DNA from 3 places in the Allobosea sp. UC22_33 genome. Region 1 is predicted to be linked to each of the others. Evidence: predicted binding sites of a transcription regulator. Region 1 holds the regulator's gene; each other region holds the start of a gene.
What was found. Region 1 encodes LexA, which represses DNA repair genes until DNA is damaged. Its sites were predicted from a motif close to TGTTCNNNNTGTGTTCNG; they were not measured.
Positions count from the first base shown of each region.

Region 1 (6,419 bases):
CACGTCCCAGCCGAGCGCGTCGTAGATCTGCGTCTGGCGGGCGGCATTGGTCAGGTGGTCGTCGCCGCGGATGATATGGGTGACGCCCATGTCGTGGTCGTCGACCACGACGGCGAGCATATAGGTCGGCGTGCCGTCCGAGCGCAGCAGCACGAGGTCGTCGAGATTTCTCGTTCTGCCAGACAACGCGGCCCTGGACCTCGTCATTGACCACGGTCTCGCCGGTCTGCGGCGCCTTGAGGCGGATCACCGGCTTGGCGCCGGCAGGCGCGGTCGCCGGGTCGCGGTCGCGCCAGCGCCCGTCATAGCGCAGCGGCTTGCCCTCGGCGCGCGCCTTCTCGCGCATTTCCTCGAGCTCGGCCTGGGTCGCGTAGCAGTGATAGGCCTTGCCGGCCGCGAGCATCTGCTCGGCCACCTCGCGATGCCGCGCGACGCGCTGGAACTGGTAGACGGTCTGGCCGTCCCAATCGAGGCCGAGCCATTCCAGCCCGTCGAGGATCGCCGCGATCGCCGCATCGGTCGAGCGTTCCCGGTCGGTATCCTCGATCCGCAGCAGCATCTTGCCGCCTTGCCGGCGGGCATAGAGCCAGTTGAACAGCGCGGTCCGGGCTCCGCCGATATGCAGGAATCCGGTGGGCGAGGGCGCAAAGCGCGTGACGACGGCGTTGCTCATGGGAGGAAACTCCGACCGGGCGGCACGGGGCCGTCCGGGGCAAGACAGGGAAAGGTGCCAAGTTCTGACATGACACAAGTCGTGACATGACAACCGGCGCGCGCCCTGTAACATGGCTTGGCCGGAAAGGTTAAGCGGTCAAATCGCAGCGCCGGCAGGGGGAGCAGGGGGCGATGCAGCCGGCACCGCCGGGGCAAGAGCTGGGACGAGGCCGGCGCGGCGCCCGCGCCGATGCCTTGCCGGCTCGCTTCGGTGTTCTGGTGCCGCTGGCCGGAAGCCTTCAGCCCCATCTTCGGCAGCTTTGGCTGCATCTCCAGCGGGGCTTCGCGCTGGAGGTGGAGCGGCGCCGCCCCTTCCTCTGGCTGCCGATCGCGATGGGCGTCGGCATCTTGCTTTATTTCACGGCCGATCGTGAGCCGGCATTGTGGGCGCCGCTGCTCGGCCTTGCCCTGAGCGGCACGGCGGCCTTCGTCATGCGGATGCGCCCGGTCGCATCGATGGCCTGCCTCGCTGCGGCCGCCGCCTTCGCGGGCTTCGCTGCCGGGGTCTGGCGCACGGCCGATATCGGCGCCCCCATGCTGGAGCGGCCTCGTATCGGCAAGGTGACGGGCTTCGTCGAGAGCGTCGAAGCCCGCGACAAGGGCGCGCGGCTCGTGCTGCTGGTGACCGATCTCGCCAATGTTCCGGCCGGCGAAAGGCCGAAGCGGGTCCGGGTCAATATCCGGCAGGGCTCGGTGGCGCCGGGCGATCATATCGTCGCGACCGCGCGCCTGCTGCCGCCGCCCGGACCAGCGCGGGCGGGCGGTTACGATTTCGGCCGCGACGCCTTCTTCCGCGGGATCGGCGCGGTCGGCAGCATCTCCGGCAAGATCGCGCTTGCGCCGGCGCCCTTTCCGATGCCGACGCGCCTCGCGATCGACGTGATGATCGATCGCGCCCGCAATGCCTTGACCAAACGCATCGCTGAGGTCGGCGGCGGGCAGGGCGGTGCGGTCGCCGCCGCGCTCGTCACCGGCAAGCGCGGCCTGATCACCGAAGCCACGAACAACGACCTGCGCGCCGCCGGCATCTACCACATCGTCTCGATCTCCGGCCTGCACATGGTGCTCGCCGCCGGCACGATCTTCTGGCTTGTCCGCGCACTTTTGGCCCTCTCGCAGACGGTCGCGCTGCATTGGCCGGTCAAGAAGATCGCGGCGGTGGCCGCCATGATCGGCGCGACAGGCTATTGCATCTTCTCGGGCAGCGATGTCGCGACGGAGCGCTCGCTGATCATGACGCTGGTCATGCTCGGCGCGATCCTGGTCGATCGCGCCGCGCTCAGCATGCGCAATCTCGCGCTCGCCGCCATCATCGTGCTGCTGCGCGAGCCGGAGGCGCTGCTCGGGCCGAGTTTCCAGATGTCCTTCGGCGCAGTCGCTGCCTTGATCGCCTTCGCCGAGCGCTGGGAGAGGCGAGACCGCAGCGAGCCGCCGTCGGCATTGCCCTGGCCGCTCGGGCCGATCTGGACGGCGGCGCTCGGCATCCTCGTCACCACGATGCTGGCGACGGCCGCGACCGCGCCATTCGGCGCCTACCACTTCCAGATCTTCAATCCGTTCGGCCTGCTCGGCAACGCCATGGCGCTGCCCTTCGTCTCGCTCTTCGTGATGCCGGCGGCGGTGTTCGGCGTGCTCGCCTACCCGTTCGGGCTGGACTGGCCCGCCTGGGCCTTGATGGGGCTGGCCTCCGACGTCGTACTGAAGGTCGCGCACTGGGTTGCGACCATCGACCACTCCACCGTGACGGTCGCGGCCTTCGGCTCAGGCGTGCTGGGCTGCTTCGCGGTGACCTTGCTCTGGCTGACGCTCTGGACCACGGCCTGGCGCTGGCTGGCCGTCTTGCCCTTGATCGGCGGCGTGGCCATTGCCGGCAAGCCGGAGCGACCGGAAATCCTGATCGAGCGCGACGGCTCGGGGCTGGCGGTACGCGGCCCGGACGGGCGCCTCGTTGTGGCGGGCAAGCCCAGCCGTTTCGTCCTGCAGCAATGGCTCGCCGCCGATGGCGACAGCCGCTCGCCCGATGATCCGACATTGCGCACCGGCATCGCCTGCGACCGGCTGGCTTGCGTCGCGCAGACCGCCGACAAGCGCACGGTCTCCTATACGCGAGAGCGCCTGGCCATCATCGAGGATTGCCAGCGGGCCGATCTCGTCGTTACCGCCATCCCCTGGAGCGGGGCCTGCAAGGCCCGGCTCGTCGAGCGCATGGCGCTCACGCGCGACGGCGCAACCTCGCTCTACCGCACGGCATCGGGCTGGAGCAGCCATGTCTCCGAGCCGAACGCGGCCGACCGCCCGTGGACCCGCCGGCGCGAACGCCGTCCGGCCGAGCCAACGACGCGCCCCGCCAATCAGCCTGCCATCGCGCCGCCGGCACCGGCCGTCGATACCGAAGCCGAGGCCGATACCGAGCGCCTTCAGTAACGCCGCATCAGGTTGACGAGGCGCCCCTGGATCTTGACCCGGTCCGGGCCGAGCACGCGGGTCTCGTAGGCCGGGTTCGCGGCCTCGAGCGCGATCGAGGAGCCGCGCTTGCGCAGGCGCTTCAAGGTCGCTTCCTCGTCGTCGATCAGCGCCACGACGATATCGCCGGTATTGGCGGTGTCCTGTTTGCGGATGACGACGGTGTCGCCGTCGAGAATGCCGGCCTCGACCATCGAATCGCCGCGCACTTCCAGTGCGTAATGCTCGCCGGAGCCGAGCATGTCCGGCGGCAGCGAGACGGTATGACTGCGGCTCTGGATCGCCGCGATCGGCGTGCCCGCCGCGATCCGGCCCATGACCGGAATGGCGATGGAATGCCGGTTGTCATCCTCGACAGGGCGCGGCTTGGCGACGCTCGGCTGTGAGCCGAGGCCGCCCTGGACGATGGCCGGGCTGAAACGGGGGCGAGCCTGCGGCGCGCCGAGCCCGTCCGGCATCTTGATGACCTCGAGCGCGCGTGCCCGGTTCGGCAGGCGGCGGATGAAGCCGCGCTCTTCCAGCGCCATGATCAGGCGGTGAATGCCGGATTTCGAGCGCAGGTCGAGCGCGTCCTTCATCTCGTCGAAAGAGGGCGGCACGCCACTTTCGCGCAAGCGTTCCTGAATGAAGCGCAGGAGTTCATGTTGCTTGCGTGTCAGCATGGTCGCCGCCAGCCCCTCAATGCGCAGATTCGAAACAAAGCACGAACACCATACGCGTTCTGCTTGTGTTCCGCAAGCCGCTACCGCAAGGGCAGGATCCGGCAGGGGGCGCCCTTCCTGGCCGGAGCGGCATGGGCCGGGCGGATCGTCAGGGCCTGCGCCCGGGCCAATGTGCCGAGCATCGAGGAATCCTGGCGATCGAAGGGTGTCGCCACCCAGCCTTCCGGCGTCAGCGCCAGCTCCGAACGCAGATAGTCCTCGCGCTCGTCATTGCCGGGCATGTCGCGGCCGAGAATGGCGGGGACGCTGCGGTCGCGATCGGCCTCAGTGATGCCGAGCAGCGCCTCGATCAAGGGCAGCACGAAGAGATGGCCGCAGACGATCGAGGACACCGGATTACCGGGTAAGCCTACCACGACCATGCGGCCGAGCCGCCCGGTCATCATCGGCTTGCCCGGCCGCATCGCGATCTTCCAGAAGCCGAGCGCCATGCCGGCCCGCGTCAGGGCTTCCTGCACGAGGTCATGCGCGCCGACCGAGGCGCCGCCCAGCGTGATCAGCACATCGGCATCGGCGGCGCGGGCTTGTTCGATTTTCGCAGCAAGGTCGGCATGGTCGTCGCGAGCGATGCCGAGATCGAGCACGGTGCCGCCGGCTTTCTCGACCAGAGCGGCGAGCGAGAACGAATTCGAGGCGACGATCTGGTCGCGGCCGACGGGCTCGCCCGGCGCCACCAGCTCGTCGCCGGTGGCGAGGATCGCGACGCGCGGCTTGCGCCGGACGGGCAGGTTCGGATGCCCCATCGCGGCGGCAAGCCCGAGCGCTGCGCTGTCGAGCACGCGCCCGGCTTGCAGCAGCACGTCGCCTTCGTGGAAATCGAGCCCGGCGGCACGCAGGAACTTGCCCTTGGCCGGCGGCACACGCACGCGGATCACAGGGCTGCCGACACCGTCCGCATCTTCCTGCATCAGGATCGTGTCGGCGCCCTCCGGCATCGGCGCGCCCGTGAAGATGCGCACCGCCTGTCCCGGCCCGACCGTGCCTTCATAGGCCCGGCCGGCGGCGGATTCGCCGATGACTGTCAGCGAGACGCCTTCCGCCATCTCGTCGCCACGCACGGCATAGCCGTCCATGGCCGAGTTCGCGAAGGGCGGATGCGTGCGCAGCGCCTTGACCTCATTGGCCAGCACCCGCCAGGCGCATTGCGCCAGCGGCTGGGTTTCCGCCCCGGTCGGCCCCGGAATGCTGTCGAGCAGCGCCTTGCGCGCGACGGGGACCGGGGTGAGCGCCATCAGACCTGCTTAGCCTCGTAATCGCCGGACTGGCCGCCGGACTTGTGCAGCAGGCGGATGTTCTCGATCCGCATCGCCCGGTCGACGGCCTTGACCATGTCATAGACCGTCAGACAGGCGACCGAGACGGCGGTCAGCGCTTCCATCTCGACCCCGGTCTGGCCTTTCATCTTGACCTCGGCGCGCACGCGCACGCCCGGCAAGGCCTCGTCGATCTCCAGGTCGACGGCGATCTTGCTCAGCAGCAGCGGGTGGCAGAGCGGGATCAGTTCATGCGTGCGCTTCGCCGCCATGATGCCGGCGAGGCGCGCGGTGCCGAGCACGTCGCCCTTCTTGGCATTGCCCTCGCGCACGATCGCGATCGTCTCCGGCGCCATCACCACTTGGCCTTCGGCGATTGCCATGCGGGTCGTCTCGGCCTTGTCGCCGACATCGACCATATGCGCCTGGCCTTGGGCGTCGAGATGGCTGAGCTTGCTCACGCCGCGACGGCCTTGCCCGTGAGCAGCGCCTGCGTCGCGGCGGTGACGTCGGCCTGCCGCATTAGGCTTTCGCCGACGAGGAAGCTGTTGACGCCGATCGTGTTGAGTCGGGCGATGTCGGCATGGGTGAAGATGCCGCTCTCGCTGATCACGATCCGGTCAGCCGGTACGCGCGGCGCCAGCCGCTCGGTCACCGCGAGATCGACATTGAAGCTGCGCAGGTCGCGGTTGTTGATGCCGAGCAGGCGGCTTTCGAGCTTGAGCGCCCGGTCGAGCTCGGCATCGTCATGGACCTCGACGAGCACGTCCATGCCGAGCTCTTGCGCGGTCTCGTTCAGCGCCCTGGCGGTAGCGTCGTCGACGCCGGCCATGATGATCAGGATGCAGTCGGCGCCCCAGGCGCGGGCCTCGTAGACCTGATAGGGCTCGTAGAGGAAATCCTTGCGCAGCGCCGGCAGGCCGGCGGCCTCGCGCGCCTGCGTCAGGAAGTCCGGCTGGCCCTGGAAGGAGGGCGCGTCGGTCAGGACGGAGAGACAGGCCGCGCCGCCGGCCGCATAGGCGCGGGCGAGCGAGGGCGGGTCGAAATCGGCGCGGATCAGGCCCTTGGAGGGGCTCGCCTTCTTGATTTCGGCGATCAGCGCGGGTGAGCCCTGTGCGAGCTTGCTGGCAAGCGCATCGGCAAAGCCGCGCGGCTTGGAAGCCGCGTGGGCCCGGCGTTCGATTTCGGCCTGCGGCACCGCGGCTTTCGCAGCCGCGATCTCCCGCCGCTTATAGGCTTCGATCTTCGCGAGGATATCGGTCATGCC
Region 1 covers NZ_CP170556.1:2,000,826-2,007,244, forward strand. The annotation lists partial or broken gene ACFJGT_RS09500 (glutamate--tRNA ligase) at 1-207, opposite strand, end outside; partial or broken gene ACFJGT_RS09505 (glutamate--tRNA ligase) at 230-787, opposite strand; gene ACFJGT_RS09510 (ComEC/Rec2 family competence protein) at 847-3,138, shown strand; gene lexA (transcriptional repressor LexA) at 3,132-3,839, opposite strand; gene glp (gephyrin-like molybdotransferase Glp) at 3,920-5,131, opposite strand; gene moaC (cyclic pyranopterin monophosphate synthase MoaC) at 5,131-5,613, opposite strand; gene trpC (indole-3-glycerol phosphate synthase TrpC) at 5,610-6,416, opposite strand.

Region 2 (6,419 bases), 1.2 Mb from region 1:
CATTCCGTGCGCCGAAATCATGCCAAAGCTTGCTTTTGATTTCCATATGATAGTTTTCATCAGAAATGATGCAAGTTATCGTATGGGAGGCTGAATTATCTCATATCTGAGCTGTGCATCGTCATATTTGATGTGAACTTTCACATCGATCGCGATTCATACTCATATCTGAGCTAGCTGACTTACCCTGCCTTCTGCACAAAGCTATCCAGCACCATCTTCCGGCCGGCCTTGTCGAAATCGACGGTGAGCTTGTTGCCGTCGACGCTGGCAACCGATCCGGGGCCGAACTTGACGTGGAAGACGCGGGCGCCCTCGCCATAGGCGGATTCGCCTGAGGATTTGGCCGTCAGCTCGCCCTCGATCAAGAGCGGGCCGCGCTGGCGCGAGGCGCCGCCGAAATTGCCCTGGCCGAAGCCGCGGCCGCTTTCCGAGAAGCCACTGCCGCCGCTGTTCTTCGCGCGGTTCTCCTGCGCGCGCTGCCAGCCCGGCGTGTTGTAGCTGGAGCCGAAGCTCTCCATCCGGTCGAAGCGCGAAGCGCCGTAGCCGCCCTGCGAATAGCTGGTCGAGGCCTGCTCGACCTCGACATGCTCCTCCGGCAATTCGTCGATGAAGCGGGAGGGCAGGCTGGTCTGCCAGAGGCCGTGGATGCGCCGGTTCGAGGCGAAATAGAGCTTCAGCTTCTTGCGGGCGCGGGTGAGGCCGACATGGGCGAGGCGGCGCTCCTCCTCCAGTCCGGCGCGGCCACTCTCGTCGAGCGCGCGCTGGTTCGGGAACAGCCCTTCCTCCCAGCCGGGCAGGAAGACCGTGTCGAATTCCAGCCCCTTGGCGGCATGCAACGTCATGATCGAGACGCGCGCTTCGGCCTCGCCGTCGCCGACATCCATGACCAGCGAGACGTGTTCGAGGAAGGCCGGCAGGTCGGGGAACTCATCCAGCGAGCGGACGAGTTCCTTGAGGTTTTCAAGGCGCCCTGCGGCATCGGCCGAGCGGTCCTTCTTCCACATCTCGGTATAGCCGGACTCTTCCAGCACCAGCTCGGCGAGCTCGCCCTGCGGCATGTGCTCGGCGCGGGCGGACCAGCGGCCGAAGGCATCGACCAGCTCGCGGAGCGCCGTGCGCGCCTTGGGCTTCAATTCGTCGCTCTCGACGGCGGCACGGGCCGACTGCATCAGCGAGAAGCCGGTGGCGCGGGCATGGTTGTGCAGGAGCTGGACGGTCGCGTCGCCGAGGCCGCGCTTGGGCACGTTGACGATGCGCTCGAAGGCGAGATCGTCGGTCGGCGACACCACGCAGCGCAGATAGGCCAGCGCGTCGCGGATTTCGGCGCGTTCATAGAAGCGCGGGCCGCCGATGACGCGATAGGGCACGCCGGCCTGGACGAAGCGCTCCTCGATCTCGCGCATCTGGGCGGAGATGCGCACGAGCACCGCGACCTCGGCGAGGTTGTGCTTCTTCGATTGCATCGCCTCGATCTCGTCGGAGATCAGGCGGGCCTCTTCCTGGCTGTCCCAGGCGCCGGTGATGGTGACCTTCTCGCCGAGTGCGTCCTCGGTGCGCAAGGTCTTGCCGAGGCGCCCCTCGTTGCGGGCGATCAGCTTGGAGGCGGTGGCGAGGATATGGCCGGTCGAGCGGTAGTTGCGCTCCAGCCGGATTACGGTTGCGCCGGGAAAATCGTGCTCGAAGCGCAGGATGTTGTCGACCTCGGCGCCGCGCCAGCCATAGATCGACTGGTCGTCGTCGCCGACGCAGCAGATGTTGCGACGGCCCTGGGCGAGAAGCCTCAGCCAGAGATACTGCGCCGTGTTGGTGTCCTGGTACTCGTCGACCAGGATGTAGCGGAAGCGGTCGTGATAGGTCTGGAGCACGTCCGGATAGTCGCGGAACAGCGTCAGGCAATGCAGCAGCAGATCGCCGAAATCGACGGCGTTCAGAGCCTTGAGCCGCTCCTGATAGGCGGCATAGAGCTTGCCGCCCTTGCCGTTGGCGAAGACGGCGGCCTCGCCGGCGGGAACGTCCTTGGGGGAGAGGCCGCGGTTCTTCCAGCTATCGATGAAGCCCGCCAGCATCCGGCCGGGCCAGCGCTTCTCGTCGATGCCCTCGGCCTGGATAACCTGCTTCATCAGGCGGATCTGGTCGTCGGTGTCGAGGATGGTGAAATCGCTGCGCAGGTCGAGCAATTCGGCGTGGCGGCGCAGGAGCTTGGCCGAGATCGAGTGGAAGGTGCCGAGCCATGGCATGCCCTCGGCGACCGGGCCGACGAGATGAGCGACGCGCTCCTTCATCTCGCGCGCCGCCTTGTTGGTGAAGGTGACGGCGAGGATCTGGGAAGGGTAGGCGCGGCTGGTCGAGATCAGATGGCCGATGCGGGTGGTGAGCACGCGGGTCTTGCCGGTGCCGGCTCCGGCCAGCACCAGGACTGGGCCGTCCGTCGCCTCGACCGCCTGGCGCTGCTCCGGGTTGAGACCCGCGAGATAGCCGGCCGCCGGCTGCGCGGCAGCGCGCGCGGCGAGCCCGCCGGGGCGGGGCGGAGGAGCGGAAAAGGGGTCTGCGTCGGACAAGGGTGTGCGCTGCTCGTGCGTGATTCGTTCTCCGGCGAATATAGGGCGTCGCTGTCAGGATTGCGCCCTGCCGGAGCGATCATTTTACAGCCCGTTCCACAGGGAGGTGGCAGCATCCTCCCGCTTGCCGGGTCAGCGCGCCGGCAGCAGGTATTTCAGGCCCTGCGTGAAGCCGCGCGGCGCGACGGTGAGGTGATCCTCATCGTCGAGGACGACCGACTTCAGATTCAAGCTCGGGTATTTCCGGCCGCGCAATGCCGTCTCCAGCGCCCGGTTGTCGGCGACCATGTCGACCGTCTGGCTGTAGCGCCGGTCGCCTTTGCGCAGTGCCTCATGGGCGCCGACATAGAGATAGATCTTGGCTTTCAGGTCGCTGTTCCGGGCGGCGTAGCGTGTCTCCAGTTCCAGAGTGTGGCGCTTGTCGTACCAGAGCGAAGGGCTGCCGAGGATATAGCCGCTGAATAGGTTGGGCTCGGTGAACAGGATCTGCGCGCCCAGCAGGGAGCCGTAGGAGTGGCCGAGAAAGAGCGCTCTGGCGGGATCGGTCCGATAGCGGGCGGTGATGAACGGCTTCACCTGATCGCGCAGGTAGGTCTGGTAGGCCGGTCCCTCGCCGTGAACCGCGCCGGCCGGCGCCGAGCTCGGCCCGTTCGGCGTGGGGGTGTAGTCGCGCCGGCGGCTGACCGCGCCATCCTCGCCCTTGGCATAGGATAGCCCGACCAGGATGAACTCCTCCACCTTGGGACCATCGAGGTTCAGGCGGCGATTGATCTGGCGGATGATCGGGAAGGCGTAGTCGGCGTCGGTGACGTAGAGCACGGGGTAACGTCGCTGCGGCTCCTTCGCATAGGAGGGCGGCAAGGCGACGAAAACCTGATAGCCGCGGCGCGAGACCGGATCGGGCACATCCCAGACCTCGCTGTCGGGGATCTGGTACGGGCGGCCTTCGCCCGGCTGAACCTTCGGAACGGCTTGAATCTGGGCGTGCGCAGGAGCGACGGAGACACTGAGGCCGGCGATGAGGGCAATCAGCAGGGCATTCGGAAGGCGTTGCAGCACGGGGATCTCCGTCGTCACGCGCCGATCGCAGCGCGCGGGGCGAGGTGAGGCAGGAACTCGGGCAGCAATCGGGCGGATTCGCAATCGGCGGATGCCGGCATAGTCTGGTGGTTAACGGCAGAGCGGTTCGCTGATCGGAGGGAAGGCCATGGCTCAGATGTCGCACGCCGATCAGGTGACCAATCAGGTGCCGGTGCTGGCCGGTTATGACGCCTTCGCCGCCGATCCGGTGCTGCCGGATATCGTCTCGGCCTTCGGCGCCGACTGGGCGCGCGAGCGCCTGCATGAGGCGGGGCGGACGGTCGGTTCGGCGCGGGTGCAGGAGCTGGCCTGGCTCGCCAATCGTTACACGCCGGAACTCCGGGCCTTCGATCGCTTCGGCAACCGGATCGACGAGATCGCCTTCCACCCGGCCTGGCACGAGCTGATGGGGCTCGCCATCGGGCAGGAGACGCATGCGCTGGCCTGGAACCGGCCGGAGCCCGGTGCGCAAGTGGCGCGGGCTGCCTTGCAATATCTCTGGTACGGCGCCGAGAGCGGCATCTGCTGCCCGATCAGCATGACCTATGCCGCCGTGCCGGTGCTGCAGCAGGATGCGGGGCTGTGGGCGCAGTGGGGGGCGCTCGTCACGTCGAACCGCTACGATACGCGGCAGGGGGCGGCGCATCTGAAGACGGGCGCGACCGTCGGCACGGCGATGACGGAGACGCAGGGCGGTTCGGATCTGCGCCAGACGCAAACCGTGGCCGAGGACAATCGTGACGGCACTTTCTCGCTGCATGGGCGGAAGTGGTTCTTCTCGGTGCCGCATTCCGACGTGTTCCTGACGCTGGCGCGGACGGGCGAGGGCATCTCCTGCTTCGTCGTGCCCGGCTGGCTGCCGGATGGTGCCCGCAACGGCGTGGCGATCCAACGCTTGAAGGACAAGGTCGGCAACCGCTCGAACGCTTCTTCCGAGGTCGAGTTCAGGGGCGCGATCGGTCATCTGATCGGCGAGCCCGGCCGCGGCATCCGAACCGGGCTGTCGATGAACCATAATTCGCGGCTCGATATCGCGGCGGCATCCTCCGGGCTGATGCGGATGGCGGTGTCGCTGGCGGCGCATCACGCGCAGCATCGCCGCGCCTTCCAGAAGGCGCTGATCGACCAGCCGATCATGCAGAACGTGCTGGCCGATATCGCGATCGAGGCGGAGGCCGCGGCCTGGCTCGCCTTCCGGCTGTTCGCGGCGCTCGACCGGCAGGATGAGTCTGCGAGCGAGCGCCTGCTGGCGCGGGTCGGGGCGCCGATCGCGAAATACTGGATCACGCGGCGCGCGCCTGCGGTCGTCACCGAGGCGCTGGAATGCCATGGCGGCAACGGCTTCATCGAGGAGAACCCGATGGCGCGGCTCTATCGGGAGGCGCCGCTCAACGCGATCTGGGAGGGCTCGGGCAATGTCATCTGCCTCGACGTGCTGCGTTCGCTGGCGCGCGAGGAAGGAGCGGTCGACGTGCTACGGGCAGAGCTGATGGCGGCTGCGGGCGCGGACCGGCGCTACGATGCGGCGCTGAAACGGCTGGAGGGTGCGTTGCCGGAGATGATGCGCAACGAGGGGCAGGCGCGCCGGTTGACGGAGAGGCTGGCGTTGATGCTGCAGGGCTCGTTGCTGCTGCGGCATGCGCCGGCCGCAGTGGCGGATGCCTTCATCGCGACGCGGCTGGGCGACGGCTGGTCGGGGCAATTCGGGGATTTGCCGCTGAGTGTCGATGCTGCGGCGCTGGCGCGGCGGGCGGTGCCGGCGGTTTCATAGAGCGCTGTCGTCATGCTCGCCCTTGTGGCGAGCATCAACGTCTTGAACGCGACCTTCGATGGATGAAGACGTGGATGGTCGGGACAAGCCCGACCATGACAGTGTGGCTTCGCTAGGCTTCAGGCTCGAACGTCATCGCCTCGCCATTGATGCAGTAGCGCAGGCCGGTCGGCGGCGGGCCGTCCGGGAAGACGTGGCCGAGATGGCCGCCGCAATTGGCGCAGTGCACCTCGACGCGGAGCATGCCGTAGCTGCGGTCTTCGGTGGTGCCGACCGAGCCTTCCAAAGGCTGGTCGAAGCTCGGCCAGCCGGTGCCGCTCTCGAATTTCTTGCCGGACTTGAACAGCTTCTGGCCGCAGCCAGCGCAGGAAAAGGTGCCGGCGCGCTTCTCGTAGTTGAGCGCACAGGACCCGGCGCGCTCGGTGCCGTGGCCGCGCAGGATGCGATATTGCTCCGGCGTCAGCCGCGCGCGCCATTCGGCGTCGGTGAGCTGGAAGGGGAAGGACTCGTCCTGCTTCTTCTCGGCTCCGAACATGCTCATCAGACCCATTGCGATCTCCTTCCTGGCGGGAGCGCCTCATCGGTTTTCGTGCCGCCAATATGGGGCTTTGCGCGCCGGATTTCAGCCCCACCCGGCGCTCCCGCTTTCACGAAGCCGTGCCGGCCGTCACCGGACCGTCACGCGACTCCTCTAGCAGCCCGGCCACCCGCACAGGGAGGAAAACCGGTGACGCAACAGGCGACCCAAACGGCACGCGCGGCCCGCCGCATGACGAGCTCGGGCCTGGGACAGGCCGTCCGGCGCAGCAAGACACTCTCGAAGGCCGGCATGCTGGAATGGCTGTTCGCCCGCGCCTTCTCGGGGCTGGTCTATCCGCAGATCTGGGAGGACCCGGTCGTCGACATGGCGGCGCTGCAGCTCAAGGCCGGCGACCATGTCGTGGCGATCGCGTCCGGCTCCTGCAACATCCTGTCCTATCTGACGGCGGCGTCGATCAGGGTCAGCG
Region 2 covers NZ_CP170556.1:3,189,288-3,195,706, reverse strand. The annotation lists gene ACFJGT_RS15445 (ATP-dependent helicase) at 183-2,561, opposite strand; gene ACFJGT_RS15440 (alpha/beta hydrolase) at 2,694-3,620, opposite strand; gene ACFJGT_RS15435 (acyl-CoA dehydrogenase family protein) at 3,769-5,412, shown strand; gene msrB (peptide-methionine (R)-S-oxide reductase MsrB) at 5,525-5,953, opposite strand; gene ACFJGT_RS15425 (DUF3419 family protein) at 6,182-6,419, shown strand, end outside.
Region 2: a site for LexA is predicted at 2,576-2,593, ahead of ACFJGT_RS15445 (ATP-dependent helicase). Genes of this name have one in related genera too.

Region 3 (6,419 bases), 1.1 Mb from region 1:
GGCGCGGCGAGGTCGGCTGGTACCGCGTCCGCGTCTCCCCCGTCCGGCGCGAGGCGACGACCGCGACGCTCTGGTCGGTTTCGGACATCACGCCGGAGCGCGAGCGCCAGGAGAACGCCTTCCAGGAACTCCAGCACGCGATCGATTATCTCGACCATGCGCCCGCCGGCTTCATCTCGATCGATGCCGACGGCGAGGTCTCCTATCTCAACGCCACCCTCTCCGGCTGGCTCGATTTCGACCTCGCCCGCTTCGGCTCCGGCGGCCTGCATCTCGACGATGTCTGCACCTCCTCCGCCGCCGCCCTGATCCAGGCGATCCGCGGCCAGCCCGGCGATGTCCGCGTCGAGGTGCTCGATGTCGACCTGAAGCGCCGCAACGGCGCGCCCCTGCCCGTTCGCCTCCACCATCAGGTCGCCTTCGGCCAGGACGGCCGCGCCGGCCCCTCGCGTACCCTCGTTCTCAACCGCACGGCCGGCGAGGCCGGTTCAGATGGCGGCAGCGATGCCGAAGTCCGCTTCGCCCGCTTCTTCCATTCGACGCCGATGGCGATCGCGACCGTCGACGAGGCCGGCGCCATCTTGCACTCCAACGCGGCCTTCGCCCGCCTGATCCCGGCGGGTCTGCGGCCGCGCACCATCCACGATCTCGTCGCCTCCGGTGCCGGCCTCGACCAGGCGCTGGCTGAGGTCGTCGCCGGCCGCTCGGGCGGTGCCCCGCTCGACCTCGCGCTTGCCGGCGAGGATGGCCGCTCCGCCAAGCTCTACCTCACCCCCGTCGCCAGCACCGAGGGCGGCGATGGCGAGCGCGCCATCGTCTACGCGCTGGAAACCACGGCCGAGCGCAAGCTGCGCGACAACATGGACCAGGCCGGCAAGATGCAGGCGGTGGGACAGCTCGCCGGCGGCATCGCGCACGATTTCAACAACGTGCTGCAGGTCATCATCAACGCCTCCGAGTTCCTGCTGGCGAGCCACCGGCCGACCGACCCGTCCTTCCCGGACATCATGCAGATCAAGCAGAACGCTTACCGCGCCGCGGCGCTGGTACGGCAACTGCTCGCCTTCTCGCGCCGCCAGACCCTGCGTCCGCAGGTGCTGGAACTCGGCGAGGTGCTCTCCGATCTCTCGCTGATGCTGAAGCGCGTCGTCGCCGACAAGGTCACGCTCGACGTCCGCCAGGGCCGCGACCTCTGGCCGGTCAAGGCCGATCTCGGCCAGCTCGAACAGGTCATCGTCAACCTCGCCGTCAACGCCCGCGACGCCATGCCGAACGGCGGCAAGCTCGCGGTGCGGACCCGCAACGTCACCCGCGAGGACTGCGCCTCCTTCGGCCACGAAGCCCTGCCGACCGACGACTATGTGCTGCTGGAAGTCGAGGATACCGGCACCGGCATCCCGCAGGAGCATCTCGACAAGATCTTCGAGCCCTTCTTCACCACCAAGGAGGTCGGCAAGGGCACCGGCCTCGGCCTCTCCATGGTCTACGGCATCGTCAAGCAGACCGGCGGCTATGTCTTCGTCGACTCGACCATCGGCAAGGGCACGGCCTTCCAGATCTTCCTGCCGCGCCATGTGCCGAGCCAGGAGGAGATCGCCGCCGAAGCCGCCGCCAAGGAGGCGCCGAAGAAGCTCGCCGCCGACCATACCGGCGCGGGCGTCATCCTGCTGGTCGAGGACGAGGATGCGGTGCGGGCGCTCAACGCGCGCATGCTCATCTCGCGCGGCTACACCGTCCACGAGGCGGCCTCGGGCGTCGAGGCGCTCGACCTCTTCCTGCAGAACGACGGCAAGATCGACCTCGTCGTCTCCGACGTGGTGATGCCGGAAATGGACGGCCCGACGCTGCTCGGCGAATTGCGCAAGCGCAACCCGAACACCAAGGTCGTCTTCGTCTCCGGCTACGCCGAGGAAGCCTTCCGTAAGAACCTGCCCGAGGGCGAGGAATTCCACTTCCTGCCCAAGCCCTTCACGATGAAGCAGCTCGTCGAGACGGTGAAGGCGGCGATGGGCTGAAACGGGCGGCGCCCGGGCAATTCGGATGCCGTGCTCCGCTGCGCCGACCTGGTTGTGACAACTCCTGACACGCCTCCTGACAGAAACTGACACCGAGAACAAAAAAAGAACTTGCGGGCCAGAACAAAGCGTGACCATCTCCATGTCAAGACGCATTGAGATGTCCCCCTCGCCCTGCCATAAGGAGCCCGAACCGTGAATCAGGCGAATCTCAAACTCGTGGAAGGCTCCTCGATGGACAAGGCTAAGGCGCTGGATGCAGCGCTCTCCCAGATCGAGCGCGCCTTCGGCAAGGGCTCGATCATGCGGCTCGGCAAGAATTCGCCGTCGATCGAGATCGAGACGATTTCGACCGGTTCGCTCGGGCTCGATATTGCGCTCGGTGTCGGCGGCCTGCCCAGGGGCCGCGTCGTCGAGATCTACGGGCCGGAATCCTCGGGCAAGACCACGCTGGCGCTCCACACCATCGCCGAAGCCCAGAAGAAGGGCGGCGTCTGCGCCTTCGTCGATGCCGAGCACGCGCTCGATCCGGTCTATGCCCGCAAGCTCGGCGTCAATCTCGACGACCTCCTGATCTCGCAGCCCGATACCGGCGAGCAGGCGCTGGAGATCACCGACACGCTCGTCCGCTCCGGTGCGATCGACGTGCTCGTGGTCGACTCGGTCGCCGCGCTGACGCCCCGCGCCGAGATCGAGGGCGAGATGGGCGATGTCCAGCCGGGCCTCCAGGCCCGCCTGATGAGCCAGGCCCTGCGCAAGCTCACCGCCTCGATCTCGCGCTCGAACTGCATGGTCATCTTCATCAACCAGATCCGCATGAAGATCGGCGTGATGTACGGCTCGCCCGAGACCACGACCGGCGGCAACGCGCTCAAGTTCTATGCCTCGGTGCGCCTCGACATCCGTCGCGTCTCGACGCTGAAGGAGCGCGACGAGGCGACCGGCAACCAGGTCCGCGTCAAGGTCGTCAAGAACAAGGTCGCGCCGCCCTTCAAGCAGGTCGAGTTCGACATCATGTTCGGCGAGGGCATCTCCAAGGTCGGCGAACTCATCGATCTCGGCGTCAAGGCCGGCATGGTCGAAAAGGCCGGCGCCTGGTTCTCCTTCGACAGTCAGCGCCTCGGCCAGGGCCGCGAGAACGCCAAGACCTTCCTCAAGGCCAACCCGGACCTCGCCGCCAAGATCGAAGCCACGATCCGCCAGAATTCCGGCCTCGTCGCCGACCGGATCCTCGACCAGGCGGACCCGACCGCGGACGATCTGGACGAAGGCGAGGCCTGAGACGACCAACTCCGTCATGCTCGGGCTTGCACCGAGCATCTCAGGCCGAATGAGGCGACCTATCCTGAGGGAGATTCTCGGGTCTGCGCTTCGCTCCGCCCGAGAATGACGTTCCATCAAGCGGGCGGTCTTAGGGCCGCCCGTTTTCGTTTGCCGATAAGGCCTTGCGGGCTGTGCGCTGCATCCCAAGCATTTTCAAGCGAAGTGGCCACCGGTTCGCGTGAAGAAAATGCGACAACCAAAAGACCGGAGCTTTTCCGTGTTTCGCAGAAACGCGGAAAAGCTCCGGCTTTCTGGACAGGCGCCAACCGCCTGACTAGAACCGGTTCTTCCTGCCGGGCGCGCCCGGCTTCCTGCCCAAGATCAGAGCGCAAGACAGCGATGAGCGGCGTCAACGATATCCGGTCGACCTTCCTCGACTACTTCAAGTCCCAGGGCCACGAGATCGTGCCGTCGAGCCCGCTCGTGCCGCGCAACGACCCGACGCTGATGTTCGCCAATTCGGGCATGGTGCAGTTCAAGAACGTCTTCACCGGCCAGGAGAGGCGCCCCTATTCGCGCGCCACCACCGCCCAGAAATGCGTCCGCGCCGGCGGCAAGCACAACGACCTCGACAATGTCGGCTACACCGCCCGCCACCACACCTTCTTCGAGATGCTGGGGAATTTCTCCTTCGGCGATTATTTCAAGGAACAGGCGATCCACCACGCCTGGACGCTGGTCACGCGCGAATTCGGCCTGCCCAAGGACAAGCTGACGGTCACCGTCTATTCCGAGGACGACGAGGCGCATGCGCTCTGGAAGAAGATCGCCGGCCTGACCGACGACAAGATCATCCGCATCCCCACCTCGGACAATTTCTGGCGCATGGGCGATACCGGCCCCTGCGGCCCCTGCTCCGAGATCTTCTACGATCATGGCGACCATATCTGGGGCGGCCCGCCCGGCTCGGCCGAGCAGGACGGCGACCGCTTCATCGAGATCTGGAACCTCGTGTTCATGCAGTACGAGGAAGCGGCCGGCGGCATCCGCACCGACCTGCCCCGCCCCTCGATCGATACCGGCATGGGGCTGGAGCGCATCGCGGCCGTGCTTCAGGGCACGCATGACAACTACAATATCGACCTGTTCCGCGCCCTGATCATGGCCATCGCGGACCTGACCTCGGTCGACCCGGACGGGCCGATGAAGGCGAGCCATCGCGTCATCGCCGACCATCTGCGCTGCGCGTCCTTCCTGATCGCCGACGGCGTGCTGCCGTCGAACGAAGGCCGCGGCTATGTGCTGCGCCGGATCATGCGCCGCGGCATGCGCCATGCGCAGCTTCTGGGTGCCAAGGAGCCGCTGCTCTACAAGCTCGTGCCGGCGCTGACCCGCGAGATGGGCCGCGCCTATCCCGAATTGCTGCGTGCCGAGGCCCTGATTACCGAGACGCTGAAGCTGGAGGAAACCCGCTTCCGCACCACGCTGGCACGCGGCCTCACCCTGCTCGACGACGCCTCGAAGGACCTGACCGCCGGCCAGAGCCTCAAGGGCGACGTCGCCTTCACGCTCTACGACACCTACGGCTTCCCGCTCGATCTCACGCAGGATGCGCTGCGCGCCCGCGAGATCACCGTGGATACCGAGGGCTTCGACGCCGCCATGCAGCAGCAGAAGGCCAAGGCGCGCGCCGCCTGGTCCGGCTCCGGCGAGGCTGCGACCGAAACGCTCTGGTTCCCGCTGCGCGACAAGGTCGGCGCCACCGAGTTCCTCGGCTACGACACCGAGACCGCCGAGGGCGTGGTCACCGCGCTGATCCGCGACAATGCCGAGGTGCAGTCGCTGAAGGCTGGCGAGAGCGGCTTCATGCTGGTCAACCAGACGCCGTTCTATGGCGAGTCCGGCGGCCAGGTCGGCGATGCCGGCGTGGTCAAGGCGCCGGGCGTTGTCGTCGAGGTCTCCGACGTCCAGAAGAAGCTCGGCGATGTCTTCGCCCATAGCGTCACGGTCAAGGAAGGCGAATTGAAGCTCGGCGCCGCCGTCGAGCTCGTCGTCGACCACGAGCGCCGCACCGCGATCCGCGCCAACCACTCGGCGACGCACCTGCTGCACGAGGCGCTGCGCCTGGTCCTCGGCGACCATGTCGCGCAGAAGGGTTCGCTGGTCTCGGCCGATCGCCTTCGCTTCGACTTCTCGCATCCCAAGCCGATCAGCGCCGAGGAATTGCGCGAGGTCGAGGAGATCGCCAACGCGATCGTCCTCAAGAACGAGCCGGTGACGACCCGCCTGATGAGCGTCGACGAGGCGATCGCCTCCGGCGCCCGCGCGCTCTTCGGCGAGAAATACGGCGACGAGGTCCGCGTCGTCGCGATGGGCACGAACCCGGCCGGCCGCGCCTATTCGGTCGAGCTTTGCGGCGGCACGCATGCGTCGCGCACCGGCGATATCGGCCTCGTCAGCGTGGTCGGTGAAGGCGCGGTGGCAGCCGGCGTGCGTCGCCTTGAAGCCATGACCGGCAATGGCGCGCGCCTGCGCCTCAACGAGGAATCGCGCCTGCTCGACGGGCTTGCGAGCATGCTCAAGGTCCCGGCCGCAGAGGCCGGCAATCGCCTGGCTGCCCTGATCGATGAGCGCCGCAAGCTCGATCGCGAACTGACCGAGGCCCGCAAGAAGCTCGCCATGGGTGGCGGCGGCGCGGCCGAGGATCCGATTCAGGAGATCGCCGGCGCCAAGCTCCTGGCCCGCGCCGTCACCGGCATCGAGATGAAGGACCTGAAGAGCCTGGCCGACAAGGCCAAGGCCCGCGTCGGCTCCGGCGTGGTCGCGATCGTCGGCGTCGCCGATGACGGCAAGGCCGGCGTCGTCGTCGGCGTCACGCCCGACCTCACCGAGCGCTTCGACGCGGTCGCGCTGGTGCGCGCGGCTTCCGAGCAGCTCGGCGGAAAGGGCGGCGGCGGCCGTCGCGACATGGCCCAGGCCGGCGGGCCGGACGGCAGCAAGGCGCAAGCCGCGCTCGACGCCGTCGCAGCCGCGATGGGCTGATGGTGGCGCGGCAGAACGGCGCCGCCATGGGCGCCCTCTCCCGCCGCGTTCTCCTGATCGCGGCCGGCCTCTGGCCGGCTGCGGCTGCCGCCCAGAAGC
Region 3 covers NZ_CP170556.1:3,086,546-3,092,964, forward strand. The annotation lists gene cckA (cell cycle histidine kinase CckA) at 1-2,015, shown strand, start outside; gene recA (recombinase RecA) at 2,211-3,296, shown strand; gene alaS (alanine--tRNA ligase) at 3,678-6,320, shown strand; gene ACFJGT_RS14935 (hypothetical protein) at 6,320-6,419, shown strand, end outside.
Region 3: a site for LexA is predicted at 2,110-2,127, ahead of recA (recombinase RecA). Genes of this name have one in related genera too.